Endozoicomonas gorgoniicola: one gene and its partner. The protein of the gene in region 1 interacts with the protein of each later gene in a pairwise test. Links are inferred from orthologs where the notes say so. Each region holds a gene or a part of one and is shown on either strand. Other genes may lie near its edges.

Evidence for each region. Proteins that work in one complex are often made in the same cells at the same time.
Region 2: the proteins of tusA (region 1) and NX722_RS04945 interact in binary tests that used the Escherichia coli proteins (3 or more experiments, as listed by UniProt). The link is inferred for Endozoicomonas gorgoniicola from one-to-one orthologs.

The regions. Positions count from the first base shown.
Region 1 is NZ_JAPFCC010000001.1:537,320-542,366, forward strand. The notes cover bases 1,204-4,058. They hold tusA (sulfurtransferase TusA), read left to right. Parts: upstream 1,204-2,435; coding sequence 2,436-2,681; downstream 2,682-4,058. Other genes in these bases: NX722_RS02480 (Dyp-type peroxidase), read right to left, coding at 1,242-2,159; NX722_RS02490 (FMN-dependent NADH-azoreductase), read left to right, coding at 2,914-3,516; NX722_RS02495 (pirin family protein), read left to right, coding at 3,551-4,058. In the rest of the region: NX722_RS02475 (IS110 family RNA-guided transposase), read left to right, coding at 1-867; more of NX722_RS02495, read left to right, coding at 4,059-4,408; NX722_RS02500 (hypothetical protein), read right to left, coding at 4,426-5,047. UniProt on the Escherichia coli protein: Sulfur carrier protein involved in sulfur trafficking in the cell. Part of a sulfur-relay system required for 2-thiolation during synthesis of 2-thiouridine of the modified wobble base 5-methylaminomethyl-2-thiouridine (mnm(5)s(2)U) in tRNA.
Region 2 is NZ_JAPFCC010000001.1:1,067,557-1,072,033, reverse strand. What follows is about bases 426-3,302. They hold NX722_RS04945 (IscS subfamily cysteine desulfurase), read right to left. Parts: upstream 2,533-3,302; coding sequence 1,318-2,532; downstream 426-1,317. Other genes in these bases: iscR (Fe-S cluster assembly transcriptional regulator IscR), read right to left, coding at 2,632-3,108; iscU (Fe-S cluster assembly scaffold IscU), read right to left, coding at 844-1,239; iscA (iron-sulfur cluster assembly protein IscA), read right to left, coding at 466-789. Outside these bases: Fe-S protein assembly co-chaperone HscB, read right to left, coding at 1-344; cysE (serine O-acetyltransferase), read right to left, coding at 3,513-4,307; tRNA (cytosine(32)/uridine(32)-2'-O)-methyltransferase TrmJ, read right to left, coding at 4,351-4,477. UniProt on the Escherichia coli protein: Master enzyme that delivers sulfur to a number of partners involved in Fe-S cluster assembly, tRNA modification or cofactor biosynthesis. Catalyzes the removal of elemental sulfur from cysteine to produce alanine.

The DNA.
Region 1 (5,047 bases):
GCTTTACGGCAAATGAACCTGTTGTTGGACAATGTCGTTGCGGATATCACTGGCAAAACGGGGATGGGTATCATTCTCTCCATTCTCGCGGGAGAGCGTGACCCAGAGGTACTGGCCAAACACCGGGACTCTCATTGTAAAAAATCAGAGAAAGTCATTGCTAAGTCACTGCATGGGCATTACCGGGTGGAACACCTATTTGCCTTAAAGCAGTCTGTTGAGCTTTATGATTTTTACGAAAAGCAAATTGAAGCTTGTGACAAGGCATTGGAAGACCAGTTGAACCAGTTTGATGATAAGTCCGAGAGTATCTCTCTGCCTGCAAAACGCAAATCAGCCAGCGCCCCTGCTTTTGATGTAAGAACTCACCTTTACCGGGTGACAGGGGTAGATCTGACATCGATTGAGGGAATAGAGGAAAATACCGCCCTGAAGGTAGTTTCTGAAATTGGTACAGACATGAGTCGCTGGCCGACAGTGAAGCACTTTTGTTCCTGGCTGGGACTGAGCCCGGGAAACAAGATATCAGGAGGCAAAGTGTTGAGCAGCAAGACCAAAAGAATCCCTAACCGGGCCGCTTCTGCTCTGCGTATGGCTGCACTGACTCTGGTGAGTTCGAAAAGTGCGCTGGGAGCCTATTATCGTCGAATGAGAAGTAAGCTGGGGGCACCAAAAGCGATTACAGCGACTGCACATAAACTTGCCCGGCTGATTTACAGCATGCTGAAAAACGGCTCAGAGTACGTAGATAGAGGTCAGGATTACTACGAGGAGCAATACCGTGACCGAGTCATTAAAAACATGAGAAAGCGCGCTGAAGACATGGGTTACAAACTGGTCGAAATTGAAACAGCCTCACCATCTTGACTCTATGCAAATAACTAGTCCCGAAGGAGTTACTCAGAAGCTCCATTGTCTATACACCTCGAATACAGATTGGCCCTGTACCAGCCAAACAAATCGGCCTTTCCCATATCGGGCAAATGAAGCAAATGATGGTACTTCATAGACACAAGCTCACACTGTCAGCCACCCACGTCAAGATAGTAGAGCGGTGACGTTTATATACCAAAACTCATTTGAAACATAAGGTTTATGATTGCCCCTATCGTCATCCCCGCGAAGGCGGGGATCCACTGTTCGTGGTAGATTCCCGCTTTCGCGGGAATGACGGCAAAACGACAATTATAAACCCACTGGTTTCAAGTGGGGTTTGGTTTATCAGTCAGGGCTGTCATCATCTAACTCTTTAAAAACTCTACAGAAGGCGCAAAGAAGGCACAGCCTGTCACTGCGGTAGAGAAGTTCATCAGGTGGTCATAGTGTCCGGCCTCGTCGGCTTTCATCATGGCTTCAAGCATCAGCTCAAAGTGCAGCGGGGTACGGCAGTAGGAAGCAAAGAGCAGTCCGGCTTCCTTGCTGTTGCCGTATGGCATGCTGTGACGCAGGATTTCCATGCCTTTGCCGTCTGCGTCTTTTATGTTGGCGCGTTTTACGTGGGCGGTCGGTGCTTTTTCTTCGCGATTGAACTCAATATTGTCTGCTTTGGTACGACCGATGATTTTTTCCTGCTCTGGAACAGGCTGCTCGTTCCACTGATGCAGGTGGTGGATGTAGCGCTGTGTATGAATATAACTGCCTGCGGCAAAGTCTGAGTCTTCTTCACCCACCAGGGCAACACTGGCACGACTGTCGCCAGTCGGGTTTTCTGTACCGTCGACAAATCCGGTCAGGTCTCTGGAATCCAGATAACGGAAACCGGACACTTCTTCTTCAACCGAGATGCTCTTGCCAAACTGCTCAAGGATGTCATGCATCAGCTGGAACACAACATCACGGCGATTGGCGCGGATGTGTAGCAGAATGTCTCCTGCTGTGGCGGGTGCCAGGCGTTCTTCATCTTCTATTTCAGGGAACGGGCGCAGGGATTTCGGGCGGGACTGAGGGTAGAGTAAGTCCCAGGCGCTGCTGCCAAAGCTGACGGTGGATGACAGGCGGGCATCCGGGTACTGTTCAGCCAGTTTAGTTGTCATTTCAGGAATGATGGCACTGGTCTGTCGGATGCGGTCCAGACTGGCAGGGTCTTTGTTCATCAGCAAAGTAAGAAACAATGCATCGGTATTGGCTTCCGGAGTAATGCCTGACTGAGGAGTGTGCATGGGTTGTCCCTGATTCGTGTGTCCAACCGAACACTGTATGAGCTTTAGGTGTTAATAACCATGCTGAGGGTCAATAAAATAAACCTTCAGGTAAGGCGTTTACGTACTTTTTCGACAGTACGTCTGGGCAGGGTGCAACCTGATCAGCTGATCGTTACAATAGCGCTCTTTCTGCATGCCGGGTGCATTCACTGAGTACGGAAATCACGGCTTATGGTTTGCCGGTCGCTGGTTTATTTTGGTAATGGAGCCGGGCAGTAATTTTGAGGATAGTCTGTGTCAGAGCATATTGAAGTACAACATGAACTCGATACCTGTGGTCTGCTGTGTCCGGAACCGGTCATGATGTTGCATAATAAGGTTCGGGACATGATAGCCGGTGAAGTGGTGAAGGTGATCGCTACGGACCCGTCTACCCAGCGCGATATTCCAAAGTTCTGTAATTTTCTGGATCATGAGTTGCTGCACAGTGAAGAAGCCAACAAGCAGTACATCTATATGATTCGCAAAGCAGCGGAATAAATACCATTGCAGCGTAATGGGGGCTTGCCAGTGGTAGTTCCCCCCCTCTTTCATCCATTTGCGCTTTTCAAAACCCACCTGTAACCGCCAATGCCTTCCTGATTGCCAGTCATTATTATTTCTAAAATTTAGATAGATTGGGGCGAATAATTCGTCTTTTAAATCGTAAAAATCGACGATAAATTAATGGGTAAGGTAATAAAAAATACAACACTGCTTACAGGAGCACACCATGAAAACCATCCTGAAAATCACTTCAAGCCTGTTTGGTCAGGAGGGTCAGTCCTCAAAGCTGACGCAGACATTTATTGAGCGACTGCAGCAGAGACAGCCGGACTCTGAAATCATTCATCGGGATCTTGCGGCAAAGCCTGTGCCACACCTTGATGCAGACAGTTTTCAGGGGTTTGTAGTACAACCTGATGAGCGTACCGATAGCCAGAAGCGTGCGGCAGAGTTGTCTGATGGTCTGATTGATGAGCTGCAACGCGCCGATATTCTGGTGCTGGGTCTGCCTATGTATAACTTTGGTATCCCTTCGACCCTGAAAGCTTACTTCGATTATGTTGCCCGGGCAGGTATTACTTTCAAATACACGGACAAGGGCGCTGTTGGTTTACTGCAGGGTAAAAAGGCTTATGTGCTGACGACCCGTGGGGGGCTCTATAAAGGCACTTCAAAAGACACGGAAACCCATTATGTCACCGACTTTCTGTCTTTTCTGGGCATAGACGATATTCAGTTTGTTTATGCTGAGGGGCTGGCAATGGGCGACGATGCTCGTGAAAAAGCCCTGCAAGACGCAGCACAAAGCATTGATCGACTGGTGGTTTAAATGAATGGGTGGTTTAAATGAATGGGTGGTTTAAATGAATAGCACAAGAAGCGTTATTCATAGTGTCGACGCAGTACCTGCTTCCGATGGGGCAGGGGTGCAGTTGAAGCGGATTATGAGTCAGCCGCCGCACCAGCTGATGGACCCGTTTCTTATGCTGGATGAGTTAAAAGCGGATCATAAAGAGGCTCTCGGAGGAGGCTTTCCTCCCCATCCCCACAGAGGGATAGAGACGATTTCCTGCATGCTGGTCGGTGGTTTCCGGCATGAGGATCATATGGGGAATCGTCGCGAGGTAGGAAATGGAGGCATACAGTGGATGAAATCGGGTCGTGGCGTGATTCACTCAGAAATGCCGTTACCTGAGCAGGATCGTCTGCACGGTTTCCAGGTCTGGTTGAATATGCCCCGCCGGGCAAAGATGGATGATCCGCAATACCTGGATATTGATCGTGAAGCAATCCCTGAGTGGCCACTGCCTGAAGGCAAGTGTCGTGTACTGGTGGGTTCACTAAAGAACAATGACATTCAGGTGCAGGCACCGGTGGTTCGGCAGGAAACTCAGGCGCTGATGCTTGATGTTCAGATGGAAGCCGGTGACCGGGTGGTACTGCCTGTTACGCTAAGCAAAGCCATGATTTACGTTTATCAGGGGGTAGTAAATGTTGCAGGCAGTGATTCGGTTATTTCCGTAGGGCAGTCAACGCTTGCGGTGCTAAGTGAGTCGGGAGATCTTGAACTGACCGCCAGTGAACAGAGTGGATTTTTGGTGCTGGCAGGAGAGCCGTTGAATGAACCCGTGGTTCAGTCCGGGCCTTTTGTCATGAATACTCGCGAAGAAATTGAGCAGGCGTTTCAGGAGTACAGAGCAGGAGAGTTGATTGCCAAATAGTTATGCAAGTTTTCAGATCAGACTGGTGCAAAAGGGAGTACATACCAGCCATGGCTGTAGCCTTTAGGCTTGTAAAATGTGTTGAAGAAATCTGGAAAAAAACGGATAAAATCCTGACGGTCGCTAAACCATATTTCTCCCAGGTTTGTATCAAACAGATTGGCATCCCCAACCTTGCCATAGGCTGTGCCGAGCCAAATACAGATCGTATGCGCATACTGAGCTGACTGAAATAATATGACGGCATAGCAGTTACTCAATCCGGTTAATGAATGGGTGATCCGAGCCTCAATATGCGGGTCATATCTTTTGTAATAGGTCTCCCTTTTTTTTCTATAGCCCACTCTTTCCAGCACTTCTTCTTCCGGAAAGGATAAAACCGTCCGTTCATGGCTACTGTAAAGAGGCATAAGTCCATGCATTTGAAAAAACAGCTTCAACTCGGGTTCATGAAAGCCCTGTGGGTTAAAAAAACAATTTAAACGTGCCATATACCTGGCAAGCTGTTCATTCAGATAGGGCTTTTTTTCAGAATCGATGTAGTTGACCAGACTATCATTTTGCGAGTGATACCTTATCCAGCTGGCACACAGTGCTGTACAAAGCCCATTCGTTGAACCACCCAGTGAGGCAAATTCG
Region 2 (4,477 bases), 530 kb from region 1 along the record:
TCAGCATGGTCACGCACTTCAGACATGGCTTCACGCAACTCCATCTGCTCCATCAGAAATACCGGGTCCATCACCGTATTCGTTTCAAGGTCAACTTTGCAACCAGCCAGTTCCAGCAGGTACAGCGACCTTGCCATGGACGATTTCAGCGTTTCATAGCCTTCGTTGACATAGGCAGCGTACTGAATAGCAAGCCGTTGCTGACGATCATCCGCCCCGGCAAAACGATCAGGATGCACGGTTTTCTGAAGCTCACGATACCGCTCGGCCAGCAGCGACAGATCAACCTGGCAGGAGACAGGAAGCTGAAACAGCTCAAAATAGTTTTTCGTTATATCAACCACGGTGATGCTTGTTCCAAGTGACTTCGGGAATGGCGATAAAGGTGCTATCCGGAAGTGGTAACCATTTAGAAGGGCAGAACGTAAAAAGCCCGACCTGAGAGAGGTCGGGCTTACTATAAAATCAAACGTTGAAGCTTTCACCGCAGCCGCACTCACTGGCGACATTAGGGTTATTAAACTGGAAACCTTCGTTCAGGCCTTGTTTCACAAAGTCCAGTTCGGTGCCGTCCAGGTACACCAGACTTTTGGGGTCAGAATGAATTTCCAGGTCGTGACTGACAAATACGCTGTCTTCATCGACCTTAACATCCACAAATTCCAGCACATAAGCCATACCGGAACAGCCAGACGTACGAACGGCCACCTTGATGCCAACGCCTTTACCACGCTTTTCCAACTGATCCCTGATATGCCTTGCTGCGGCAGCGGTCATAGTGATCGCCATGAAATACTCCAACTAAAATTGACCGCGACAGGTTCCCCCTGTCACTGCGGTGAATCAGGCTGCGGATTCACCGTCATGTTTACTACGATAATCATCCACTGCCGCCTTGATAGCGTCTTCAGCCAGAACAGAGCAGTGAATTTTAACTGGCGGCAACGCCAGCTCTTCTGCGATATCGGTGTTCTTGATCTCGGACGCCTCGTCCAGCGTTTTGCCTTTCATCCACTCTGTCGCCAGAGAGCTGGAGGCAATAGCGGCACCACAGCCGTAAGTTTTGAAGCGGGCATCTTCAATCACCCCTTCATCACTTACCTGAATCTGAAGGCGCATAACGTCACCACAGGCTGGTGCGCCGACCATGCCAGTACCGACGTTTTCCGCACCGGCGTCGAGTTTACCGACATTACGAGGGTTCTCGTAATGGTCTTCCACCTTTTTACTGTAAGCCATGGTTCTATCCTCCCACCCTATTCTGCGATAGTGCCGTTCTCAGTGTTTACAGAGTCCGGAACCGGCACCAAAATTCACTTAGTGTGCAACCCACTGCACGGATTTCAGGTCAACGCCATCCTTGTACATGTCCCACAGAGGCGACAGCTCACGCAGCTTAACCACGGCATCCTTCACCTGGGTAGCAGCATAATCCACTTCCTCGGGCGTCGAGAAACGACCGAAGCTGAAACGCAGGGAGCTATGTGCCAGCTCGTCATCCAGTCCCAGCGCACGTAGCACATAAGAAGGTTCCAGACTGGCAGAGGTGCAGGCAGAACCGGAGGAAACCGCAACATCCTTCAGAGCCATGATCAGGGATTCGCCTTCCACAAAAGCAAAACTGACGTTCAGGTTACCGGCAACACGTTGCTCAAGGCAGCCGTTCACATGCACTTCTTCCATACCTTCAAAGTGGTTCAGGAAACGCTGACGCAGACTCAGGCAGTGCTCATGGTCGATTGCCATTTCTTCTTTAGCAATACGACAGGCTTCGCCCAGACCAACAATCTGATGCGTTGGCAGAGTACCGGAACGCATGCCACGCTCGTGACCACCACCGTGAATCTGGGCTTCCAGACGTACACGGGGCTTACGACGCACATACAGAGCCCCAATGCCTTTGGGTCCGTACATTTTGTGCGCAGAAATGGAAAGCAGGTCAACTTTCATAGTGTTCATGTCCAGAAGAATTTTGCCCACACTCTGGGCAGCATCCACATGAAACAGAACCTTACGGGCTCGGGTGATTTCACCAATAGCCGCAATATCGTTGATTACGCCAATCTCATTATTGACGTGCATCAGACTAACCAGAATTGTGTCATCACGAAGGGCGGATTCCACCATTTCCGGCGTGATGATGCCGTCTGAATCCGGATCAAGATAGGTCACTTCGTAACCTTCCCGCTCCAGTTGACGACAGGTATCGAGTACCGCCTTATGTTCAATTCTGGAGGTAATAATGTGCTTGCCTTTTTTGGCATAAAAGTGTGCCACACCTTTAATCGCCAGATTGTCAGACTCGGTGGCACCGGAAGTCCAGACAATTTCGCGGGGATCAGCGCCCAGCAGGTCTGCCACATTACGGCGGGCATCTTCTACAGCTTCCTCAGCCTTCCAGCCGAACACATGCGAACGAGACGCAGGGTTGCCGAAGTTACCTTCAGCAACCAGACACTGGCTCATTTTTTCGGCGACACGAGGATCGACCGGTGTCGTTGCAGAGTAATCAAGGTAAATTGGTAGTTTCATCCCATACATCTCCAGGCGTTTTACACGCTCCAAGTGCTTTAAACGCTCGAGGCGTTTTACACGCTCAAGGCTGTCGTATTATCCCTGTGAGCAACAGCATTAAAGCAGGCTGTTAATCACACTCTTGTTGTCCTGGCTCTGCTGTTCGTCCTGACGAACAGCGACATTTTGAACTTCTCTTTTTGCGACAAGATCAGCCAGACTGATATTGCCAAGAAACTCGTGAATCTGTTTACTCAGGTCATGCCACAGATGGTGCGTCAGACACTTGGCACCCTGCTGACATCCGCCATCGCCATGACAGCGGGTTGCGTCAACCGATTCATTCACCGCATCAATCACCTGAGCCACATAAATAGCCTGACTGTCACGACTGAGGCGGTATCCCCCACCCGGCCCGCGCACGCTGCATACCAGCTCGTTTCTGCGCAGACGAGAGAACAGCTGCTCCAGATAGGAGAGTGAAATACCCTGACGTTCGGAAATATCAGCAAGGGCAACCGGCCCCTGGCTCGCATGCAGCGCCAGATCCAACATGGCAGTTACGGCGTAGCGTCCTTTGGTGGTCAATCGCATGCTGGATTCTCACTCTCAATAAGCTGGTTATAGTAATCAGCGCTATCTTTGCCTGATCATTTGCTCAAAGCTCTGATACGCCTGAAAAACTTTTGTCTGAAAAACTTTTGTCTAAAAAAGCAACGTATCTGAAAAGCTTTTTCACAGAACCCGGTCGGCTGATCTGTACCTGAAATTCAGCCTGACTGTAGCATTTGTGCGAATTATGTAATACCTGAGTAAAATAGTCAAGTATTAATAAAACTCTAGGAAAAGATGATAGAAGAAGGATGAAATGTACTATTTGGGATTATTTTTATAGCGACGGGCTATTTTATACAAGTCGGCAGGCATCGTCATTACTACCAACGTATACAGGCATCAGACGATCAAAGCAGCCTGATGCCTGTATACGTCTGACGCTATCATGCCTCTTCCTGCTCTCTGCTCTTCAGGGAAGCAAAGTCCTCTTCATTCAGCTCTGGTATCGGGTTCATATCACCGCACAATCCCTTGCTTTCCAGAACCTTGCAGATTTCCAGCATCCGGTCATCGACTGCGTGCAGGTGATCCAGCATGGCAGTAATCGCATTAGACGTGGGGTCCGGCATATCCTCTGTAACTGCGTAGGCATCAAAGCCAATTTTTTCTGCCATCTGCTGACGACGGGAATCAATCGCCGTCCGCTTCTCGACAACACGGCCAGGAACGCCAACAACAGTCGCTCCGGGCGGTACCTCTTTTACGACAACCGCATTCGAACCCACCTTGGCACCTTCTCCCACAGTAAAAGGCCCCAAAATCTTGGCACCGGCACCCACCACCACGTTGTTAGCCAGCGTTGGATGACGCTTACCCTGGTTAACCGGATGATCCTTGCCTTTATTGGGCGAGGTCCCCCCCAGAGTCGCTCCATGATAAAGCGTTACATCGTCATGGATAATAGCGGTTTCACCAATCACCACCCCCATGCCGTGGTCAATAAAGAAACGCCGGCCAATGGTAGCTCCGGGGTGAATTTCAATGCCCGTGAACCAGCGGCTGAATGTCGAGAGACTGCGACCCATCCAACAGAAGCCGGCATTCCACAGTCTGTGGGCAACGCGATGCAACAGCAGCGCGTGCAGGCCGGGGTAGTTCGTCACTACTTCAAACGTTCCCCTGGCGGCAGGGTCTCGCTGCATGACGGTTCTAATATCTTCTTTGAGTCGCTCAAACATAATCCAATCGTCTGTCTTGTTCTCGTTACTATGAAGAGGACTCTTAAGAGCCTTCTTCAGAGGGTGCTGAAGAATCCTTCGCAAATTTACCGGTTTCGGACAGAATACCACGCAGAATACTCAGCTCTACCCGATCCGGCCGAATCCGTCCGTACATACGTCTTAATTTC